One region of the Variovorax rhizosphaerae genome, then DNA from elsewhere that is predicted to be linked to it. Evidence: riboswitches for the same ligand, from Rfam matches in the RefSeq annotation. Region 1 holds a riboswitch; the other holds the start of a gene.
What was found. A riboswitch is a leader RNA that binds a small molecule or an ion and turns the genes downstream of it on or off. The one in region 1 is predicted to bind glycine.
Positions count from the first base shown of each region.

Region 2: it holds a riboswitch for glycine, as region 1 does, so the genes downstream of both, gcvT (glycine cleavage system aminomethyltransferase GcvT) here and WKW82_RS10675 (D-amino acid dehydrogenase) in region 1, are expected to answer to the same signal.

Region 1 covers NZ_JBBKZT010000004.1:315,902-327,203, reverse strand. Annotated here, with positions in the region: gene WKW82_RS10710 (acyl-CoA thioesterase) at 1-717, opposite strand, end outside; gene WKW82_RS10705 (acetyl-CoA C-acyltransferase) at 822-2,021, opposite strand; gene WKW82_RS10700 (3-hydroxyacyl-CoA dehydrogenase/enoyl-CoA hydratase family protein) at 2,033-4,432, opposite strand; gene WKW82_RS10695 (DUF2147 domain-containing protein) at 4,454-4,891, opposite strand; gene WKW82_RS10690 (acyl-CoA dehydrogenase C-terminal domain-containing protein) at 4,922-6,718, opposite strand; gene WKW82_RS10685 (TetR/AcrR family transcriptional regulator) at 6,763-7,440, opposite strand; gene WKW82_RS10680 (hypothetical protein) at 7,606-7,809, shown strand; glycine riboswitch at 7,812-7,912, shown strand; glycine riboswitch at 7,916-8,024, shown strand; gene WKW82_RS10675 (D-amino acid dehydrogenase) at 8,052-9,323, shown strand; gene WKW82_RS10670 (fumarylacetoacetate hydrolase family protein) at 9,482-10,333, opposite strand; gene WKW82_RS10665 (SDR family NAD(P)-dependent oxidoreductase) at 10,393-11,148, opposite strand; gene WKW82_RS10660 (SDR family oxidoreductase) at 11,145-11,302, opposite strand, start outside.
Region 2 covers NZ_JBBKZT010000005.1:148,835-160,136, forward strand. Annotated here, with positions in the region: gene ftsH (ATP-dependent zinc metalloprotease FtsH) at 1-288, shown strand, start outside; gene folP (dihydropteroate synthase) at 353-1,285, shown strand; gene glmM (phosphoglucosamine mutase) at 1,282-2,616, shown strand; gene WKW82_RS12190 (GNAT family N-acetyltransferase) at 2,630-3,109, shown strand; gene WKW82_RS12195 (GNAT family N-acetyltransferase) at 3,132-3,590, opposite strand; gene gcvP (aminomethyl-transferring glycine dehydrogenase) at 3,709-6,606, opposite strand; gene gcvH (glycine cleavage system protein GcvH) at 6,710-7,084, opposite strand; gene gcvT (glycine cleavage system aminomethyltransferase GcvT) at 7,124-8,299, opposite strand; glycine riboswitch at 8,345-8,447, opposite strand; glycine riboswitch at 8,468-8,553, opposite strand; gene WKW82_RS12215 (TRAP transporter large permease) at 8,578-9,870, opposite strand; gene WKW82_RS12220 (TRAP transporter small permease) at 9,881-10,393, opposite strand; gene WKW82_RS12225 (TRAP transporter substrate-binding protein) at 10,475-11,302, opposite strand, start outside.

The DNA.
Region 1 (11,302 bases):
GCCCAGCAGGTAGCCCGTGCCCACCTCGGCCAGTTCGGCCTTGCCCGCGTGGAAATAGGTCGTGATCGACACCGTGCCGGCCGGCACATGCTTGGCGCGACGCAACCAGACGCGCGGGTAGAACATGTCGCTCATCGACGCGAGCGAAGCGAAGTCCAGCGCACGCGGCTCGGCGTCGCGCAGCCAGATGCGGGTTTCGCTGTGGTCGCCGCTGCCGTCCCACTTGGTGGGGACATGCCCGCTGATGGGTCGCATGTCGTAATGGTTCAGCCAGGCCACGCCTGAGGGCCCGATGCCCATGCGCGCGACCTCGGCCGGCGGCGGCACCTGGGGCACCGGGATGTCGCTGGCACGCCAGGTCTCGCGGCGCGCGGCCGTGACCACGGTCGCCGTGGTGTTGACCTGCTGCTCGCCGTTGGCATCGGCCTGCGTGATGTGGATGGTCCAGTGCTGCGTGGAGCGATTGGTGCGCACCGGGGTGGCCTGCACCTCGAACGCGCCCCTTTCGATGGCCGACGCGTAGTTGACCGTGATCGCGATCGGCGCACCCAGCAACTCCGGATGCAAGAGCACCGACTGCAGCACGATCGCCGCCGTGGTACCGCCGAACGGCCCCACCATGTTCCAGTAGTCCGGGCTGGTCGTGCCGGCGAAGTGGCCCCTCTGCGTGCCCGGCGTGAGCGCGAGGGCCTTGTCGAAATTGTGGGTGGCGGTCATTTCGTCAGTTTGCATGGGTTGGCTTTGGAAGACGGTCATGGAGGTGACGCCGAGCACGCTGCTTCGGCGTCAAAAAAGGGCGCTCGCGGCGCCCTTTTTCAAACTCACACTCTCTCGAAGATGCCGGCGGCACCTTGGCCCATCCCTACGCACATGGTCACCATGCCGTACTTCAGGTTCTTGCGGCGCAGTGCGTGCACCACGGTGGCCGAACGGATCGCACCGGTCGCGCCGAGCGGGTGTCCCAAGGCGATCGCGCCGCCCATCGGGTTCACCTTGCTCGGGTCCAGCCCCAGCGTGTTCATCACGGCAAGCGACTGCGCCGCGAAGGCTTCGTTCAGCTCGAACCAGTCGATGTCCTCGTGCTTCAGCCCCGCATAACGCAGCGCCGCCGGGATCGCCTCGATCGGGCCGATGCCCATGATGTGCGGCGGCACGCCCTTGCTGGCGAAGCTCACGAAGCGTGCGAGCGGCGTCAGGCCGTATTGCTTGATCGCCTTCTCGCTCGCGATGATCAGCGCGCCGGCGCCGTCGGACGTTTGCGAGCTGTTGCCCGCCGTCACCGTGCCGCGTGCCGCAAACACCGTGCGCAGCTTGGCCAGGCCTTCGATGGTCGTGTCGGGGCGCGCGCCTTCGTCGAGGCTGACGATGCGCTTCTTCGCGATCGATTCGCCGGTGGCGAGGTCAGGCGTGCGGTCGGTCACCTCGATCGGCGTGATCTCGTCGGCGAATTCGCCGGCGGCTTGCGCGGCCAATGCCTTCTGGTGCGAGGCCAGCGCGAACGCGTCCTGCGCCTCGCGGCTCACCTTCCACTGCTGCGCCACCTTCTCGGCGGTCAGGCCCATGCCGTAGGCGATGCCCACGTCGCCTTCGCGCTCGAAGATCGAGGGCGACAGCGAGGGCGAGTTGCCCATCATTGGCACCATGCTCATGCTTTCCACGCCGGCCGCGATCATCACGTCGGCTTCGCCCACGCGGATGCGGTCCGCCGCCATCTGCACGGCCGAGAGGCCGGACGCACAGAAGCGGTTCACGGTGATGCCGCCGACGCTGGTCGGCAGGCCGGCCAGCACCGCGCCGATGCGCGCGACGTTGAGGCCCTGCTGCGACTCAGGAATCGCGCAACCGCAGATGATGTCTTCGATGGCCTTCGGGTCGAGGTTGGGCACGGCCGCCAACGCTGCCTTCAGCGTGGTCGCCAGCAGGTCGTCGGGGCGGTAGTTGCGGAAGTAACCGCGATGCGACTTGCCGATCGGCGTGCGCGTGGCGGAGACGATGTAGGCGTCTTGAACTTGCTTGCTCATTGAATCTGTCCTTAGTTGCGCACGGGCTTGCCGGTGCGGACCATCCCCATGATTCGCTCTTGCGTCTTGGGGTGCACGATGAGCGAGCAGAACGCCTTGCGTTCCAGCGCCATCAGGTATTCGTCGGTCACCAGCGAGCCGGCGTCGACGTCACCGCCGGTCACCACGTTGGCGATCAGGCTGGCGATGTGGAAGTCGTGGGCGCTGATGAAGCCGCCGTCACGCATGTTGACCAGCGAACCCTTGATCGTTGCGGCGCCGCTGCGGCCGGCCACGCGGAAGCTGCGGCGCAGCGGGGCGCGGTAGCCGGCGTCGGCCATGGCCTTGACCTGCTGTTGCGCCACGTAGAGCAGTTCGTCCTTGTTCGGCACGATCACGTCGCTGTCGAGCAGGTAGCCGAGCTTCTTCGAATCGAGTGCACCGGTGCCGACCTTGGCCATCGCCGCGGCGGTGAAGCCCTCGGTGAGGAAGGGCAGCAGGTCGGTGCCGGTCGATGCCGAAGCGTTCTCGGCCGCGCGACGTGCGATGTAGGTCAGGCCGCCCGCGCCGGGAATCAGGCCAACGCCGACTTCGACCAGGCCGATGTAGCTTTCCATCGCGGCGACGCGCTTCGACGAGTAGACGGCGAGCTCGCAGCCACCGCCCAGCGCCAGGCCGCGAATGGCCGACACCACGGGCACGCTGCTGTAACGGATCTTCAGCATGGTTTGCTGCAGCGCCTCTTCCGCGCCTTCGACCGCGCCGATGCCGGCGACCACGAAGGCCGGCAGCATCGCCTGCAGGTCGGCGCCGACGGAGAACATTTCGTCCGGCGACCAGATCACCAGGCCCTTGTATTCCGCTTCGGCCAGATCGACCGCTGCGGCGAGCGATTCAGCCACGTCAGGGCTGATCGCATGCATCTTCGAATGGATGCTGGCGATGAGCACTTCGCCATCGAGCGTCCAGACGCGCACGTCACCTTCGTCGCTGATGGTCGTGCCGGCCTTGTTCGCGTCGGGCGCATTGGCACCGAGCACGCTTTCCGGGAACAACTGGCGCTCATGCACCGGTAGCTTGCGCTGCGCCACGAACTTGTTGGCCGAAGCGCTCCACGAACCTTCAGGCGTGTGCACGCCACCGGCTTCCGCGACCGGGCCTTCGAACACCCACTTCGGCAGCGGCGCCGTCGTCAGCGCCTTGCCGGCATCGATGTCTTCCTGGATCCACTTGGCCACTTGCGTCCAGCCGGCCTCTTGCCACAGCTCGAACGGACCTTGCTTCATGCCGAAGCCCCAGCGCATCGCGAAGTCGATGTCGCGCGCGCTCTCGGCGATGGTCGCGAGATGAATCGCCGCGTAGTGGAAGCTGTCGCGCAGGATGGCCCAGAGGAACTGGCCTTGCGGGCCTTCGCTCTCGCGCAGCAACCGGAGGCGCTCGCCAGCCGGCTTCTTCAGCATGCGGCCATAGACCTCGTCAGCCTTGTCGCCTGAAGGCACATAGTCGCCCTTGGCCAGGTCGAAGCGCAGGATGTCGCGGCCGACCTTCTTGAAGAAGCCGCCCTTGGTCTTCTGCCCCAGCTTGCCCAGTTCCAGCAGCTTGGCCAGCACCGGCGGCGTCGCGAAGTTCGGATAGAACGGATCGCTCTTCTCGTCCAGGTTGTCCTGCAGCGTCTTGACCACATGGGCCAGCGTGTCCAGGCCCACCACGTCCGCCGTGCGGAAAGTGCCCGAGCTCGCGCGGCCCAGCTTCTTGCCGGTCAGGTCGTCGACCACATCCGGCGTCAGGCCGAACTTCTCGACTTCCTTCAGCGTCGCCAGCATGCCGGCGATGCCAACGCGATTGGCGATGAAGTTGGGCGTGTCATGCGCGCGCACCACGCCCTTGCCGAGCGTGCTCGTCACGAAGGCTTCGAGCTGGTCCAGCACTTCAGGCTGCGTGGTCGGCGTGTTGATCAGCTCGACCAGGAACATGTAGCGCGGCGGGTTGAAGAAGTGAATGCCGCAGAAGCGCGGCTTCAATGCTTCAGGCAGCGCTTCGCTGAGCTTGGTGATCGACAGGCCCGAGGTGTTCGAGGCCAGGATCGCGTGCTTCGACACATGCGGCGCGATCTTCTTGTACAGATCGAGCTTCCAGTCCATGCGCTCGGCGATCGCCTCGATCACCAGGTCGCATTCGCCGAGCTTGTCGAGGTTGTCGTCGTAGTTGGCGACTTCGATCAGCGATGCATCGGCCACATCGCCGAGCGGCGCGGGCTTGAGCTTCTTGAGGTTGTCGATGGCGCGCGTGACGATGCCGTTCTTCGGGCCTTCCTTGGCCGCGAGATCGAACAGCACCACCGGCACTCGGACGTTGACCAGATGCGCAGCAATCTGCGCGCCCATCACGCCGGCGCCGAGCACGGCGACTTTCTTCACTTGAAATCGGGACATTGAATTTCCGTCTGATGTTTCTTACTGCACGCGGACCCAGGTCTGGGTTCTGCCGATGCCGAGCACCGAGCCGCGCACTTCCAGCTTCTTGCCGCCCTCGATCGGGGTCAGGCGAAGCGTGTAGTTCTTGCCGTTTTCGGGGTCGAGGATCTTGCCGTCTTCCCAGACGTCCTTGCCCTCGACCTTCTTGGCGCCACGGATGATCTCAAGGCCGACCATGGGCTTGCCCTTGCGGTCGTCGCTGCACTCGTCGCACACCGCATCCTGCTTGGCGTCCTTGCGCAGCAGCTTCTCGATGCGGCCGTTCACCACGCCACCGGATTCGGTGATGCGGATCTGCGACTTGACCTCGTTGGTCTTGTCATCGATGGTCTGCCAGGCGCCCACCGGCGTCATCTGCGCGAAGGCGGACGTGGCGGTGGCTGCGAAAAGGATGGCTGTCAGTGCAAGCTTTTTCATGGTCGTCCCCTCGTTATTGAAATCCGTGGATCAGGCAAGCGCCGCGTCGGTGTCCATCAACACCTTGCTGCCGGTGCGCGCGTTGCGCATCAGCGTGGCGGTCTCGGTGAACAGCTTGGCGAAGTAGAAGCGTGCGGTCTGCAGCTTGCCGACGTAGAACGGGTCGGTGTTGCCGGCCGCGATCTCGCGCAGCGCCACTTGCGCCATGCGGGCGAACAGGTAGCCGAACACGAGGTGGCCGGCCACGCGCAGGTAGTCCACCGCGGCAGCGCCCACTTCGTCGGGGTTCTGGAAGCCCTTGAAGCCCACTTCGGTCGTCAGCTTGGTCAGTTGTTCACCGAGCACGGCGATGGGCGTGATGAACTCGCTCATCTTCTCGTTGACGCCTTCTTCCGCGACCAGCGCGCCGATCAGCTTGCCGAACTTCTTCAGCGACGCGCCGTTGTTCGACAGCACCTTGCGGCCCAGCAGGTCCAGCGACTGCACGGTGTTCGTGCCTTCGTAGATCATGTTGATGCGGTTGTCGCGCACGTACTGCTCCATGCCCCATTCCTTGATGAAGCCGTGGCCGCCGTAGACCTGCATGCAGGCGTTGGTCGCGATGTGGCCGTTGTCGGTGATGAAGGCCTTGACGATCGGCGTCAGCAGCGCGACGAGTTCGCCGGAGTCCTTGCGCACCTTCTCGTCGGGGTGGTGGTGTTCCTTGTCGAGCAGCAGCGTGCAGAAGACCTGCAGCGCGCGGCCACCTTCGGCGTAGGCCTTGGCGGTCATCAGCATCTTGCGGACATCGGGGTGCACGATGATCGGATCGGCATCCTTGTCCTTGGCCTTCACGCCGGAGAGCGAACGCATCTGGATGCGGTCCTTGGCATAGGCCAGCGCGTTCTGGTAGGCCACTTCGGTCAGGCCGAGCGATTGGTTGCCCACGCCCAGGCGGGCGGCGTTCATCATCACGAACATCGCGGCCAGGCCCTTGTTGGGTTCGCCGACCATGGTGCCGATGGCGCCGTCGATGGCGATCTGCGCCGTCGCATTGCCGTGGATGCCCATCTTGTGTTCGAGGCCGGCACAGAAGATCGGGTTGCGATCGCCCAGCGAACCGTCGGCCTTGACGTTGAACTTCGGCACCGCGAACAGGCTGATGCCCTTGCTGCCCTTGGGCGCGTCCGGCAGGCGCGCGAGCACCAGGTGGATGATGTTCTCGGCCATGTCGTGTTCGCCGGCCGAGATGAAGATCTTGTTGCCGGTGATCTTGTAGGTGCCGTCGGCTTGGGGCTCTGCCTTGGTGCGCAGCATGCCCAGGTCGGTGCCGCAATGCGGCTCGGTCAGGCACATGGTGCCGGTCCATTCGCCGCTGGTGAGCTTGGGCAGGTAGGTCTTCTTCTGGTCGTCCGTGCCGTGGGCTTGGAGTGCTTCGTACGCGCCGTGCGAGAGGCCGGGGTACATGGTCCAGGCCTGGTTCGCGCTGTTGAGCATCTCGTACAAGCACTGGTTCAGCACGTAGGGCAGGCCTTGGCCGCCGAACTCGGGGCTGCACGACAGCGCCGGCCAGCCGCCTTCGACGAACTGCGCATACGCCTCCTTGAAGCCCTTGGGCGCTGTGACTTCGTGCGTGGACTTGTCGAGCGTGCAACCCTCTTCGTCGCCGGAGATGTTCAGCGGGAAGGTCACTTCGGCAGCGAACTTGCCGGCTTCCTCGATGACCGCGTTGATCGTGTCGACGTCGGTATCGGCATGCTTGGGGATGGCCTTGAATTCGTCGGCGACATGGAAGACTTCATGCAGCACGAATTGCATGTCACGCAGCGGCGGGGTGTAGGAAGGCATGTGCGAAAGCTCCTGAGCAGGTTTATTGGTAAAGGAAAAGGGAATCAGCCTTGGCGCGTGGGCGACGGCTGCGTGAGGGAGAGCCGCGGTGCTGATGGGGTCGCAAAGCGGTTGATGATGTTTTCGAAGCCCTTGCGCGCTCGCTCGATGGAACCGGGTGTGTGCAGGAAGCGCGCTTCATAGTGCGACGCGAGGATCAGTCCATGGATCTCGAAGGCGATCTGGCGCTCGTCGATGTCGGGGCGGAAGTGGCCTTCGGCCGTGGCCTGTTGCACGGCACGGAACATGGCCGCCTGCCAGATGCTGACCGACTCGACCAGCGCATCGCGCACGGGCCCTGGGCGGTCGTCGAATTCGGTAGCGCCGCTGATGTAGATGCAGCCCGAATCGATCTCGACCGAGGTGCGCTTCATCCAGTTGTCGAACATGGCGCACAGCCGCGGCAGGCCGCGCGGTGCCGGCATGGCGGCGTAGAACACCTCCTGCTCGAAGCGGGCGTGGTACTCGCGGACGACCGAGATCTGCAGTTCCTCGCGCGAGCCGAAGTGGGCGAAGACGCCCGACTTGCTCATCTGCGTGAGTTCGGCCACGGCGCCGATCGACAGGCCTTCGAGACCGATCTGGGCGGCAAGGTTGAGCGCCGCATCGACGATGGCGGCCTTGGTCTGCTGGCCCTTCTGGGCGGTTCGCGAGGCTTTCGCGGACACGGCGGTGGCGGACATGGATTGTTGAATTCAATAAAACGAACGGTCGTGCTATTTTGCAGCCAAACCAATCAAGACAGAAGCGCAAAGCCCCCGTCATTTGGTGGACTATTGCGCGGGTCGGCAGGTTTCGACGACACCCCCGCGACCCGGCGGTGCGTTGCTGAAGCTGCCTCGCCCGCGATGCCCAACGTGCCGTCGTCGCGCCTGCGGCAGAAGTGCAATGACTACCGGCGTCACGCGCCGGGCCTCGGTCCGGTCGATTTCGCGAAGGCCCTGCAGTCCGGTGATGCCGGGTTCGCCCATGTGGTGCTGCAAGGCCACATCCGTGTCGAAACGTCAGGGCTTGCAACGTTTCCCTTTGGAGATCCGGACCGGCCACCCTAGAATTCGCGGCTGCAGGAGAGCGAGCGGCCAGGCCGCTCCACCGAAGGCGCAAACTCCCATGAACGCTCAGGTCGACCCCTCACCGGGTCATGTACTGCACCCATCGATATCGCCGTCTGGAGAGCCATCGGGCACACGCCCGATGCACCGAAGGAGCAACACCCCCGCGGGCGCGGCGGTCGAAACTCTCAGGTAACAAGGACAGGGGGAGCGGCTTTTGAAATCATTTCAAAGGACCTCCCATGCGCGTGATCGTGTTGGGCGCCGGCTTGCTCGGCGTCACCTCGGCCTATTACCTCCAGAAACTCGGCCATGAAGTCACCGTGGTCGACCGCCAGGCCACACCGGCGGCAGAGACCAGCTTTGCCAACGGCGGCCAGATCTCCGTCAGCCATGCCGAACCCTGGGCCAACCCGAGCGCACCGATCAAGGTGCTGCAATGGCTGGGCAAGGAAGACGCACCGCTCTTGTTCCGCATCCGCGCCGACATGCGCCAATGGATGTGGGGCCTGCAGTTCCTGCGTGAATGCACGCCGGCACGGACGAAGCACAACATCGAGCAGATCGTGCGCCTGGGCACCTACAGCCGCAGCATGCTGCAGGCGCTGCGCAGCGAAACCGGCCTTGGCTACGACCAGCGCACCCAAGGCATCCTGCACTTCTACACGACGCAGAAGGAGTTCGACGGCGCCTTGAAGCCGGCCGAGCAGATGCGCGCGCTGGGTTGCGAGCGCCTCGTCATCTCTGCCGACGAAGCGGTGAAGCTCGAACCGGCGCTGGCCCACATCCGGCCGCAACTGGCCGGCGCCACCTACACCGCCGAAGACGAATCAGGCGATGCGAACCGCTTCGCGCGTGAGCTGGTCAAGCTCTGCGAAGCGTCCGGCGTGAAATTCCTGATGAGCCACACGGTGACCGCGATCCGCGAGGCCGGCGGCAGAGTCGAGCACGTGGAGGCCACCGACATCGAAGGCCGCTTCCAGCGCCTGCAGGCCGATGCATACGTGATGGCGATGGGCTCGCTGAGCCCGATCTATGCCAAGCCGCTGGGCATTGAATTGCCGATCTACCCGGCCAAGGGCTACTCGGTCACGCTGCCTGTGAAGGACGCATCGAAGGCCTACCAGGTTTCGCTGACGGACGACGAATTCAAACTGGTGTTCTCGCGCTACACGTCAGAGGACGGCCGCGGCGACCGCATGCGGATCGCCGGCACCGCCGAACTCAACGGCTACGACCGCGACCTGAACCGCATCCGTTGCGAGGCGATCGTGCGACGCGTGGAGCAACTGTTTCCAGGTGCGGGCGACACGACCAAGGCCCAGTTCTGGACCGGCCTGCGCCCGGCCACGCCGAGCAACGTGCCGATGATCGGCAAGACCAAGCTGCCGAACTTCTTCCTCAACACAGGGCATGGAACGTTGGGCTGGACGCATGCCTGCGGTTCCGGCAAGTCGATCGCGCACATCGTGAGCGGCTTGGCGCCCGAGGTTGATTTCGCCTTTCAGCACTGAGCGCATTTGCAAGCAGGCGAATGCGGGCTTGACCGTACGCGACGGTCGCGAAGAAACGCAAAGGACGCGAAAGAACCCAGAAGAAGTTTTCTGGATTCCTTTCGCGTCCTTCGCGGAACCTTCGCGTCCTCTGCGTCAGGTTCCCGATTTCTACTCGTTCAAAGCTTGAACGGCACCACTTCCTGGCGCTGCTCACCCAGCCCATCGATGCCCAGCGTCATCACGTCGCCCTTCTTCAGGAACACGGGCGCGGGCTTGATGCCCATGCCGACGCCCGGCGGCGTGCCGGTGGTGATGATGTCGCCGGGTTCCAACGTGTTGAGTTGGCTCACATAGCTCACCAGCTTGGCGACGTTGAAGATCATGGTCTTCGTGTTGCCGGTCTGCATGCGCTGGCCATTGACGTCGAGCCACATGCCGAGCTTTTGCGGGTTCGGCACTTCATCGCGCGTGACCAGCCACGGGCCGATCGGGCCGAAGGTATCGAAGCCCTTGCCCTTGTCCCAGGTCAGGCCGTGCTCAAGCTGCCATTCGCGCTCGCTCACGTCGTTGATCAGCACATAGCCCGCGACGAAATCGAGCGCTTCCTTCTGCGACACCCAGCGTGCGCGCTTGCCGATGACCACGCCCAGTTCGACTTCCCAGTCGCTCTTGACCGACCCCTTGGGCAGCATCACCGGATCGTTCGGACCCTGGATGCAGCTCACGGCCTTGGTGAACACCACCGGCTCCCCTGGAATCGGCATGCCGGACTCGGCCGCGTGGTCGGCGTAGTTCAGGCCGATGGCGATGAACTTGCTGGTGTTCGCCACCGGGCAACCCAGGCGCGGCTTGCCACGGACCAGCGGCAACTTGTCGGTCTTGATCTTGCGGATCTTGGCGAGCACCTTGTCGTCGAGCTGGGCGCCGCCCAGGTCCGGGACCACGGCGCTGAGGTCACGCAACTGGCCGTTGTCGTCGATCAGGCCGGGCTTTTCCTTGCCGGGTTTGCCGTAGCGCACGAGTTTCATGTCGAAAGTCCTTTCAGAGAGGGATGGGAAGTGTAGTCAGCGCGCGCGTGCGCCGCGATTCAGTAGGTAGCGCGACCGCCCGACAGGTCGAAGGTCGCGCCCGTCGAGAACGCGCAGTCCTCGGTGCAGAGCCAGGCCACCATCGACGCGATTTCCTCGGGCGTGCCGAAGCGGCCCATCGGAATCTTCGACAGCATGAAGGCGATGTGCTCCTTCGACATCTGGTCGAAGATGGCCGTCTTCACGGCCGCCGGCGTTACGCTGTTCACGCGCACGCCGGTGCCGGAGAGTTCCTTGCCGAGCGACTTGGTCAGCGCGATCACACCGGCCTTGCTGGCGCTGTAGGCGCTGGCATTCGGATTGCCCTCCTTGCCGGCCACCGATGCGATGTTCACGATGCGCGCCCAGGGACGTTCGCGCAGATGCGGCACCCACTCGCGGCAGCAAAGGAAGGTGCCGGTGAGGTTGACGTTGATGACCTGGCGCCAGGCATCGACGGGGTAGTTGTCGACACTGGTGTTGGGCCCGGTGATGCCTGCCGAGTTGACGAGCGCATCGACCACGCCGCCCGCATCGCGCAACGCGAGCGTGGCTTGCACGGCCTTGGCCACGCCGGCTGCGTCGGACACGTCGACCGCGATGGCCTTGGCATTCGCGCCGAGCCGCTGCGCCGCCGCTTCCGCTGCAGCCAGGTCGCGGTCCCACAGCGTGACGCTGCCGCCCGAATCGAGCAGCCGCTGCGCGATGGCAAAGCCGAGGCCTGTCGCACCGCCCGTGATGACCGCGTGGCGGCCCTCGAAATCGAGGCGGTTCATATCGTGATGCCGCCGTCGACCGAGAAGGCTTGGCCGGTCGCAAACACGGCCTCGTCGCTCGCGAGGAACACCACCACCGGCGCGATCTCCTCGGCCTGCGCCAGGCGGCCCATCGGCTGCCGCGCAATGAAGGCCTTGCGTGCGGCCACCGGGT
Region 2 (11,302 bases), on a different contig from region 1:
AGCGAGTCGACCATGCAGAAGGTCGACGCCGAAGTCCGCCGCATCATCGACGAGCAGTACGCCCTGGCGCGTCGCCTGATCGAAGAGAACAGCGACAAGATGCATGCCATGGCAAAGGCCCTGCTCGAGTGGGAAACCATCGACACTGAGCAGCTCGACGACATCATGGCCGGCAAGGAGCCGCGTCCGCCCAAGGACTGGACGCCGCGCATTCCGCCGTCGGGCAGCAGCGGTGGCGGCACCGGTGGTACCGCCGTCAAGCCGGACCCGACACCGACCGCAGCGTGAGCGTCTTGCGTCGGCAAGCAACGGGGCCATCGGCCCCGTTTTTTCATGGGTGGAGTGGTCGGCCATGAACGTCTGGCAGACCGCCCGGTTTCGGATCGACCTCGCGCAGCCGCGCGTGATGGGGATCGTCAACGTCACGCCCGATTCGTTCTCGGACGGCGGCAGCTACGCGGACGCCGCCGCGGCCTTGCGCCATTGCGAAGAGATGATCGGGCAGGGCGCCGACATTCTCGACATCGGCGGCGAATCGACCCGGCCGGGCAGCCCTGCGGTGCCGCTCGAACTTGAACTGGCGCGCGTGTTGCCGGTCGTGCGCGAAGCGGTCAGGCTCGGCGTCGCGATTTCCGTCGACACCTACAAGCCCGAGGTGATGCGCGCCGTCCTCGACCTGGGCGCCGACATCATCAACGACATCTGGGCCTTGCGCCAACCCGGCGCGCGCGAAGCGATTGCGGCGCATCCGGCCTGCGGCGTTTGCCTGATGCACATGCATCGTGATCCGCAGACCATGCAGGCGTCGCCGATGGAAGGCGACGTGGTGCCTCAGGTGCGGGCTTTCCTGGTCGATGCGACGGAGGAACTGAAGACGCTGGGCATCGATGACTCGCGCATCGTGCTCGATCCGGGCATTGGCTTCGGCAAGACTGTGCCGCAGAATTTCTCGCTGCTTGCACGGCAACAGGAATTGCTCGCGGCGGGTTATCCGCTGTTGGCGGGTTGGTCGCGCAAGTCCTCGCTCGGCGCTGTGACTGGCATCGCCGACGCATCGGCACGGCTGCTCCCTAGCGTGGTGGCGGCAGTACTTGCGGTGGAACGTGGTGCGCGCATCGTGCGCGTGCACGACGTGCGCGAGACAGTGGAAGCGCTCGCCGTGTGGCGAGCAATGAATCAAGAGCCCCCAGGGCCGGGCCCTGCCCGGCCCGCCCCCCGCGGGGGATCGAGTCGAGATGGCAGAGCCACATCGACTCAAGAACAACCGAGGAAGGAAGAAACATGACACGGCAGTATTTCGGCACCGACGGCATCCGGGGCATGGTTGGCGTACCGCCCATCACCCCCGACTTCGTCTTGCGTCTTGCGCACGCCGTTGGTCGCGTGCTGAAGCAGAAGGAGTCGCGACCCACCGTGCTGATCGGCAAGGACACGCGAATTTCCGGCTACATGCTGGAATCGGCGCTGGAATCCGGCTTCAACTCGGCGGGTGTCGACGTCGTTCTGCTGGGCCCGCTGCCCACGCCCGGCGTCGCCTACCTCACGCGGGCCCAACGTGCCAGCCTGGGCGTGGTCATCAGCGCCAGCCACAACGCCTTTCCGGACAACGGCATCAAGTTCTTCAGCGCACAGGGCACCAAGCTCGACGACGACTGGGAATTGGCCGTCGAGGCCGCGCTGGAGGAACCGCCGGTGTGGGCCGATTCGGCCAACCTCGGCAAGGCGCGCCGCCTCAACGATGCGACCGGGCGCTACACCGAGTTCTGCAAGAGCACCTTCGCCAATGACCTGACGTTGCGCGGCCTCAAGCTGGTGGTCGATGCGGCCCATGGGGCGGCGTACCAGGTCGCTCCGCAGGTGTTCCATGAACTGGGCGCCGACGTCACGGTCATCGGCTGCGCGCCGGATGGGCTCAACATCAACAAGGGCGTCGGCGCGACGCATCCGCAGGCCCTGATCGACACGGTCAAGGCACAGCAGGCCGACTACGGCATCGCGCTCGACGGCGATGCGGACCGGCTGCAACTGGTCGATGCCAGTGGTCGCCTTTTCAACGGTGATGAACTGCTCTACCTCATGACCAACGAACGCCTGGCGCGCGGTGAGCGGCTGGAAGGCGTCGTCGGCACGCTGATGACCAACAAGGCGGTCGAAGTTGCGTTGCGCAGCAAGGGCATCGACTTCGTGCGAGCCAAGGTGGGCGACCGCTACGTGCTGGAGGAACTGACCAAGCGCCGCTGGGTGCTCGGCGGTGAGGGCTCGGGTCATTTGCTGGCGCTCGACCGCCACACCACGGGCGATGGCATCGTGAGCGCGCTGCAGGTGCTCCAGGCGTGCGTGCGATCCAGCCAGAGTGTTGCGCAGTTGCTGGCCGACGTGACCTTGTTTCCCCAGACGCTTATCAACGTGCGCCTGCGCGATGGCCAGGACTGGCGCAACAACTCGGCGCTGGCGGATGAGACGAAGCGCATTGAGGCCGAACTCGGCGACGCCGGACGCGTGCTCATCCGCGCAAGTGGCACCGAGCCACTGCTGCGCGTGATGGTCGAGGCGCGCGATCCGGTCCAGGCGGAAGGCTGCGCGCGCAGGCTCGTGGCAACGGTCGAAGCGGGTTGAAGCGGGAGCTCATGTGATCGAGATCAGGCTGGCCGACTACGCCGACTCGGCGGATGGCGCTGCTGTCATTTCCTTGCTCGACACCTATGCGCGCGACCCGGCGGGCGGTGGCGCCGCCATTCCGCTCAAGTTGCTGACGCGACTGCCGGGCGAGCTTGCGAAGAGACCGCAGGCCTTCACCGTGCTGGCGATCGACGGCGACCTGGCGATCGGCCTGGTCAATTGCATCGAAGGCTTTTCGACCTTCGCCTGCAAGCCGCTTGTCAACGTGCACGACGTCGTGGTGCTGCCGCGCTATCGGGGCCAGCGGGTTGCGCAACGAATGTTGGAGCGTGTGGAACTGGAGGCGAGGACGCGCGGCGCCTGCAAGCTCACGCTGGAAGTGCTGTCGGGCAATGCCAGCGCGATTCGCGCCTACGAGCGCGAGGGCTTCGGGCCGTATTCACTGGATCCCAGCTTTGGCACGGCGGTGTTCATGCAGAAGAAGCTCTGAGCCCGAGCCTGCTGCGCGCAGGTCACAGACTCTTCCGATAGATCGTGATCCCCGGCTTGTCCGCGACCTTGTCATAGAGAAGCATCGCCGTGCTGTTCGTGTTGAAGGTCTGCCAGTAGACGCGATAGGCTCCGGCTGTCGCCGCACGCGCGTACACCGCTTCAATGAGCGCACGTCCCACGCCCTGGCCGCGCGCCGCCTCGCTTGTGAACAGGTCCTGCAAGTAGCAGATCGGCGCGATCGAGATCGTGCTGCGATGGAAGAGGTAGTGCACCAGCCCCAGCAGCTTGCCGTTGCGCTCGGCGACCACGGCATGCATCGGTTCCCTGTCGTCGAAGAAGCGCGCCCATGTCGTACGCGTGATCTCCTCGGGCAGCGCGGTCGGGCCCTGGCGGTCGTAGAAGGCGTTGTAGCCGTCCCAGAGTGGCCGCCAGGACGCGTAGTCCTGTTCGGCCACCGGGCGGATCATGAGTTCGGTCATTGCATCACCTTCGCGCGGCAAGCTGGGGTGCGAGCGCCTTCGAGCGGCCGGGCGGCGCTCACTGGGTAAGCTCCGCGCGGCACGGCTGCGGTATTCGCCTTGTGAGTGACCCGGCGGCTCACGCTTCTTCGTACTCGCCCACCGGTACGCAACTGCAGAACAGGTTGCGGTCGCCGTAGACGTTGTCGACACGGCCGACCGGCGACCAGTACTTGTTCTGCTTCAGCGCAGCCAGCGGGAACGCACCGAGCTCGCGCGAGTAGGGGTGCGCCCAGTCGGAGGCCATCAGGCTCGCGGCCGTGTGCGGCGCGTGCTTGAGCGGGTTGTCCTCCTTGGGCCAGACGCCTTCCTCGATACGGCGGATCTCGCCGCGGATGGCGATCATCGCGTCGACGAAGCGGTCCAGTTCGGCCAGCGGCTCGCTTTCGGTCGGCTCGACCATCAGCGTGCCGGGCACCGGGAAGCTCAACGTTGGGGCGTGGAAGCCGTAGTCGATCAGGCGCTTGGCCACGTCCTCGGCAGTGACGCCGCTGGTGTCCTTGAGCGGGCGCAGGTCCAGGATGCACTCGTGCGCGACGTGGCCGTTCGGGCTGGCGTAGAGCGTGGGGTAGTGGTCCTTCAGGCGCGAGCTGATGTAGTTGGCGCTGAGGATCGCGACTTCGGTCGCGGCCTGCAGGCCGTCGGCGCCCATCATGCGGCAGTACATCCAGCTGATCGGCAGCACGGCCGCGTTGCCCAGGGGCGCGGCGGACACCGCGCCCGGGCCTTGCGATGCGATGCCGGCCGTCGCATGGCCGGGCAGGAAGGGCACGAGGTCTTCCACCACGCACACCGGGCCGACGCCCGGTCCGCCGCCGCCGTGCGGGATGCAGAAGGTCTTGTGCAGGTTCAGGTGGCTCACGTCGCCGCCGAACTCGCCGGGTGCGGCCACGCCGACGAGCGCGTTCATGTTGGCGCCGTCGACATACACGCGCCCGCCGTGCGAATGCACGAGTTCGCACAGCGCCTTCACGCCGGTCTCGAACACGCCGTGCGTGCTGGGGTAGGTGATCATCACCGCGGCGAGGTTGGCGCTGTGCTTCTCGCAGGCGCGCTTGAGGTCGTCGAGGTCGACGTTGCCTTGCGCATCGCAGGCGGTCACGACGACCTGCATGCCGACCATCTGTGCACTGGCCGGGTTGGTGCCGTGCGCCGACGACGGGATCAGGCAGATGTTGCGCTGACCTTCGCCGCGCGAGGCGTGGAAGGCCTTGATGGCCAGCAGCCCGGCGTACTCGCCTTGCGACCCGGCGTTGGGCTGGAGGCTGATGCCGGCATAGCCCGTGGCTTCGCAGAGCCAGTCGCGCAGTTGCTGGTCGAGTTCGGTATAGCCCTCGCGCTGGTCGGCGGGCGCGAACGGATGGATGTTCGCGAACTCGGGCCAGGTGATCGGGATCATCTCGCTCGTCGCATTGAGCTTCATCGTGCAACTGCCCAGCGGGATCATGCTGCGGTCCAGCGCGACGTCCTTGTCGCTGAGGCTGCGGATGTAGCGCAGCATGCCGGTCTCGCTCTTGTGCGTGTTGAAGACCGGGTGGGTGAGGAAGTTGCTGCTGCGACGCAGTTCGTCTGGGATGCGCGGCGTGACGCCTTCGGCCAGCAGCTCGAAGTGCGGCAGGTGCGCGTCCTTCGGCGCGAACAGGGCCCACAGATCTTCCACGTCGGCATAGGTGCTGGTCTCGTCCAGCGAGAGGCCGAGATGGCCTTGCAGCCGGCAGCGCAGGTTGATGTTGGCGGCTGCGGCGCGGTCGAGGATGGCCTGGGTGTCGTCGCCGGTCTGAATGGTCAGCGAATCGAAGGCGGTGGTGTTGGACAGCACGCGGCCCATTTCCTCGAGGCCCTCGGCGAGGATGGCCGTCAACGCGGCCACGCGCTGCGCGATGCGGAGCAGGCCCTGGGGACCGTGGTAGACCGCGTACATGCTGGCGATCACCGCCGGCAAGACCTGCGCGGTGCAGATGTTCGAGGTGGCCTTCTCGCGGCGGATGTGCTGCTCGCGCGTCTGCAGCGCGAGCCGATAGGCGGGCGCGCCGTGCACGTCGACGCTGACGCCCACCAGCCGGCCCGGCAGCGAGCGCTTGAACTCGTCGCGGCAGGCGAGGTAGGCCGCGTGCGGGCCGCCGTTGCACAGCGGCATGCCGAAGCGCTGGGTGGTGCCGCAGACGATGTCGGCGTCCCATTCGCCGGGCGGCGCGAGCAGCGTGAGCGCCAGCAGGTCGGCGGCGACGCACAGTGCGGCGTGGTTGGCATGCGCATGGCCGGCCAGCGGGCGCAGGTCATGCACCTGGCCGGTAGTGCCGGGGTACTGGGCCAGCACGCCGAAGAAATCGCCGCTCGCCATGAGGTGCGGCAGGGTTTCGGTCGCGGTGCTGACCTTGATCTCGATGCCCAGCGGCGCGGCGCGGGTCTTGATGACTTCGATGGTCTGCGGATGGCAGTCGCCGGCCACCAGGAACACATTGCTCTTGCTCTTGACGCTGCGACGGGCGAGCGTCATGGCCTCGGCGGCGGCGGTGGCTTCGTCGAGCATCGAGGCATTGGCGATGGCCATGCCCGTGAGGTCGCAGACCATGGTCTGGAAGTTGAGCAGCGCCTCCATGCGGCCCTGCGAGATCTCGGCCTGGTAGGGCGTGTAGGCGGTGTACCAAGCCGGGTTCTCCAGGATGTTGCGCAGGATCACGCCGGGCGTGTGCGTGCCGTAGTAACCCTGCCCGATGAAGTTGCGCGCCACCTTGTTCTTGCTGGCGATGGCCTTCAGCTCGGCCAGCGCGGCGGCCTCGGTGATGGCGGGCGGCAAGTCCATCGGATGCGAGCGGCGGATGGCCGGCGGCACGATGCCGTCGATCAGTTCCGCGCGCGTGGCATGCCCGATGACGGGCAGCATGCGCGCCTCGTCGGCGGGCTCGATGCCGATGTGGCGCGCGACGAATTCTTCGGCATTTTCGAGTTGGCGCAGGGAGGGCAGGGCGTTGGGCATGGCGTGTTCTGTCTAGGAGGAGGATGAATGCGGAAAGAGGTTGCGGAGGACGCGCGGGTCGCGTCCTTCACGTACGACCCGGTCCGCATTCAGCGGCGTTGGATCAAGCCTCGGCCGAAAACTTGTCGTAGGCCGTCGAATCCATCAGCGCATCCAGTTGCGCTGGGTCGCTGAGCTTGACCTTGAAGAACCAGCCGGCGGCCAGCGGGTCGGTGTTGGCCAGCGACGGGTCGGCGCGCAAAGCCTCGTTCACCTCGGTGACTTCGCCCGACACGGGCATGAACACATCAGCCGCGGCCTTGACGGACTCCACCACGCCGGCCACTTCGCCTTGCGCGTAGTCCTGGCCGACCTGCGGCAGGTCGACGAACACCACGTCGCCCAGCGCATCCTGCGCGTGCACGGTGATGCCGACGGTGACGGTGTCGGCGCCGGTGGATTGGACCCACTCGTGGTCCTTGGTGTACTTGACGGTCATGAATGCTCCTGGAAAAAAGTCTGACGAAAACTGGATGAATCAGCCGCGGAAATAACGGGTCGGCACGAAAGGCATGGTGGTCACTTCCATCGGCACGGGCTTGCCGCGCACGATGGCCTGGATGCGGGTACCCGGCTCGGAGAAGGCCGTGGCCACGTAGGCCATCGCGATCGGGCGGTCGGCCGTCGGGCCGAGCAGGCCGCTGGTCACCTTGCCGATGGGATGGCCTTCGAAGGACTGCAGTTCGCTGCCGTCGCGTACGGGCACGCGCTCCAGTGCGACGAGGCCGACGCGCTTGCGCGTGAGCGTCTTCTGGTCGACATGGCCGGCCAGGTCGCCGGCAACGGCCAACTGCGTCAGGATCTTGTCGGCGCCCGGGAAGCCGCCGGCGCGCGCACCGCCGGTGCGGCGCACCTTCTGCATCGCCCAGTTGAGCGAGGCTTCGACTGGTGTGGTGCTGGTGTCTATGTCGTTGCCGTAGAGGCAGAGGCCGGCTTCCAGGCGCAGCGAATTGCGGGCGCCGAGGCCGATGGGCTTCACCTCGGGTTGCGCCAGCAGCAGGCGGGCGAGGGCGTCGGCGTCGCTGGCGGCGACCGAGATCTCGAAGCCGTCTTCGCCGGTGTAGCCGCTGCGGGTCACGAAAGCCGGGATCGCGCCGATCTGCACCGCGCCGCCGGTCATGAACACGTAGCGCTCGACGCCGGGCGACAGGCGCGCCAATGTGCCCGCGGCCTGCGGGCCTTGCAACGCCAGCAACGCATGGTCGGGCAGCGGCTGGACCGAGCAGCGTCCGCCGATCCTGGCCGTGATGTGCGCGATGTCAGCCGCCTTGCAGGCCCCGTTCACGATCACGAAGATCGAGTCGTTGCCTTCGTTGAAGAACATCAGGTCGTCGAGGATGCCGCCGTTGTCATCCAGCAGCAGGCCGTAGCGCTGCTTGCCGGGCGCGAGGCCGATCACGTCGACCGGCATCAGCGTCTCGAAGGCGGCGGCGGCATCCGGGCCGACGAGCCGCAACTGGCCCATGTGCGAGATGTCGAACAGGCCCGCGGCTTCGCGCGTGTGCTTGTGCTCTGCCATCAGGCCGCTCGGGTATTGCACCGGCATCGAATAGCCGGCGAAGGGGACCATGCGACCGCCCAGTTCGACGTGCAGGTCGTGCAGCGGGGTCTTGAGCAGCGTGGTGTCGGAAGCAGTGTCGGGAGAGGAGGCCATGGGGCTTTCCAGTGGGGCAGTCGAGTTCCATGACGCAAGCCATGGGCCACCCCTGCTGTCCGCTTTACCTGAGAGATTCGCCCCACGATCGGGGTTTGCTCCTTCGGTGGGCCGCGTGCTTCCGCGACCTCTCTCCAGCAAGGAAACGCCCGTGTGACCGGGCGCCTTGTCAGTCCTTTTGCCTGAGCGTTCGGACCCATGCTTTTGGGGCCCTGCGCCTTCGGCGGCCCCGTCTGGCGGGGCGCTCTCCTGACCCCGCGAGTGTAGCGGTTCGCGGCCTATTTGAAGCCGAGCGCGTGCGGCATCCAGGTGCTCAGCGCGGGCACGAAAGTCAGCAGCACCAGCACCGCGCCGTGTGCCCACAGGAAGGGCACCAGTTCGCGCACCAGTTGCGACATCGGCACCTTGGAGACGTTGCAGGTCACGAACAGCAGGCCGCCCACCGGCGGGGTGATCATCCCCAGCGTCAGGTTGTAGATCACGATCATCGCGAAGTGCACCGGGTCCACGCCCAGCTTCATCGCCACCGGCGCGAGGATCGGCGCCAGCACCATCACGCCCGGCAGCGGCTCGATGAAGATGCCGAACAGCAGCAGGAACACGTTGACGATGATCAGGAACATCCACGGCGAGAGGTTCATGCTCACCAGCCACTCGGCCATCTGCTGCGGAATGCCCTCGATCGTCAGGATCCAGGCGAAAGAGGCCGACAGGCCGATGATGATCAGCACCGAGGCCGACAGCAGCGCCGAGCGTTCCAGGATGTTCGGCAGCGCCTTCCATTCCAGCGTGCGATAGACGAACTTGCCGCACACCAGCGCGTAGAACACGGCCACGACGGAGGCCTCGGTCGGCGTGAACCAGCCGGCGCGCATGCCGCCGAGGATCACCACCGGCAGCAGGATCGCCGGCAGCGCCTTCCAGGTGGTCAGCAGGATCTCGCGCAGCGGCGGCGTCTCGCCATCGCCCTTGTAGTTGCGCTTCTTCGAGACGTAGAAGTTGACGATGCACATCGCCACCGCGATCAGGATGCCCGGCAGGATGCCGGCCACGAACAGCGTGCCGACCGAGACGGATTCGTCCTGCAGCGCATAGATGATCATGATGATCGACGGCGGAATGATCGGCCCGACGATCGCGGTCGACGCGGTCAGCGCCGCGGCGTACGAGCGGTCGTAGCCGGCCTTGTCCATCATCTTGATCAGCATCGATCCGGGGCCCGCGGCATCGGCCAGCGCGGAGCCGGAGATCCCGGAGAAGAAGGTCAGCGACACCACGTTGGTGTAGCCCAGCCCGCCGCGCCGGTGCCCGACGAACTGCCCCGCGAAGCGCAGCAGCACCTCGGTCAGCGAGCCGCCGCTCATGAGTTCGGCGGCCAGGATGAAGAAGGGCACCGCCATCAGCGGAAAGCTGTCGATGCCGGTGAAGGTCTCCTTCAGCAGCACGAGCAGCGGATAGCTCTCGGCGAGGATCAGCGTGGCCGCGGTGGCCAGGCCGAGCGCGAAGGCCACGGGCACGCCGATCGCGAGAAAAATGCAGGCGGAAACGATGAGAACGATGCTGGCATCCATGTCGTTCTCCCTACAGCGACGCGCTGGCGTTGGCGTCGAAATGCTCGTCGGACGCGAACTCCCTGCGCAGCACATACGGCTTCACCACGAACAGGAAGTGCACGATCAGCAGCACGCCGCCGATCAGCATCGCGCTGTAGATGTAGGCGAACGGAATCTGCGTGACGGCCGTGAGCTGGAACATGGTGCGCTGCATGTAGAGCCAGCCGTACCAGACCATGAAGCCGAAGAAGGCGAACAGCAGCGCCGCGACGACCATGCGCACCGCGATCGCGCCCGCGCGCGGCAGCGCGTCCTGCAGGTTCTCGACCGCGATGTGGCCGCCGTAGCGCAGCACCGGCCCGGCGCCCAGGAAGGTGAGCCAGATCATCATGTGGCGCGACACCTCCTCGGCCCATTCCAGAGACTGGTTGGTAAGGTAGCGCAGCGCCACGTTGGTGAAGATGATGACCGACATCGCGGCCAGCAGGAGGATCAGGGCCCAGCGGTTGGCCGCGAGGAAGTAGCGCTCGAAAGCTTGCACGGGTGGAATCTCGTTGGGTCTTTGAAAAGCGAACCGCCCGGCACCTCGCGGGCCGGGCGGTGATCGGGGAGCCGCGGGGGCTTACTTGACGTCGGAGATCTTCTTGATGTTGTCGGCGCCGAATTCCTTGGCATAGCCGACATAGGCAGGCTTCAGCGCCTCGCGGAAGGCGGCGCCGTCGACGGTCTTGGTGACCTTCATGCCGTCCTTCTCGAGCTGGGCGATGCCGTTGTTCTCGTCGTCGTTGACCTTCTTGCGCTGGGCCACGGAGGCCTTTTGCGCAGCGTCGACGAACACCTTCTTGTCGGCATCCGACAGCTTGTTCCAGACCTTGGGTGACAGCAGCAGCAGCGCCGGCGAGTAGACGTGGCCGGTCAGCGACAAGTGCTTCTGCACCTGCGAGAACTTGGCCGACAGGATGACGGGGATCGGGTTCTCCTGGCCATCGACCGTGCCTTGCTGCAGCGCGCCGAACAGTTCGGGGAAGGCCATCGGCGTCGGCAGGATGCCGAAGGTGCGGTAGCCGTCCATGTGCACCTTGTTTTCCATCGTGCGCATCTTCAGGCCGGCGGCATCCGTGGGCTTGACGATGTCGCGCTTGCTGTTCGTCATGTGGCGGAAGCCGTTCTCGGTCCAGGCCAGCGCGATGATGCCCTTGCTCGGGAACTTGGTCAGGATGTCCTGGCCGATCGGGCCGTCCATCACCTTGCGCGCATGGTCGTAGTCGCGGAACAGGAAGGGGATGTCGACGATCTTGACCTCGGGCACGAAGTTGCCGACCGGGCCGGTGGAGGTGTTCAGCAGGTCCTGCGTGCCGAGCTGGATCGCCTCGATCTGCTCGCGTTCACCGCCGAGTGCCGAGTTGGCGAAGTGCTGGCACTTGTAGCGGCCTTGCGTGCCCTTCTCGAT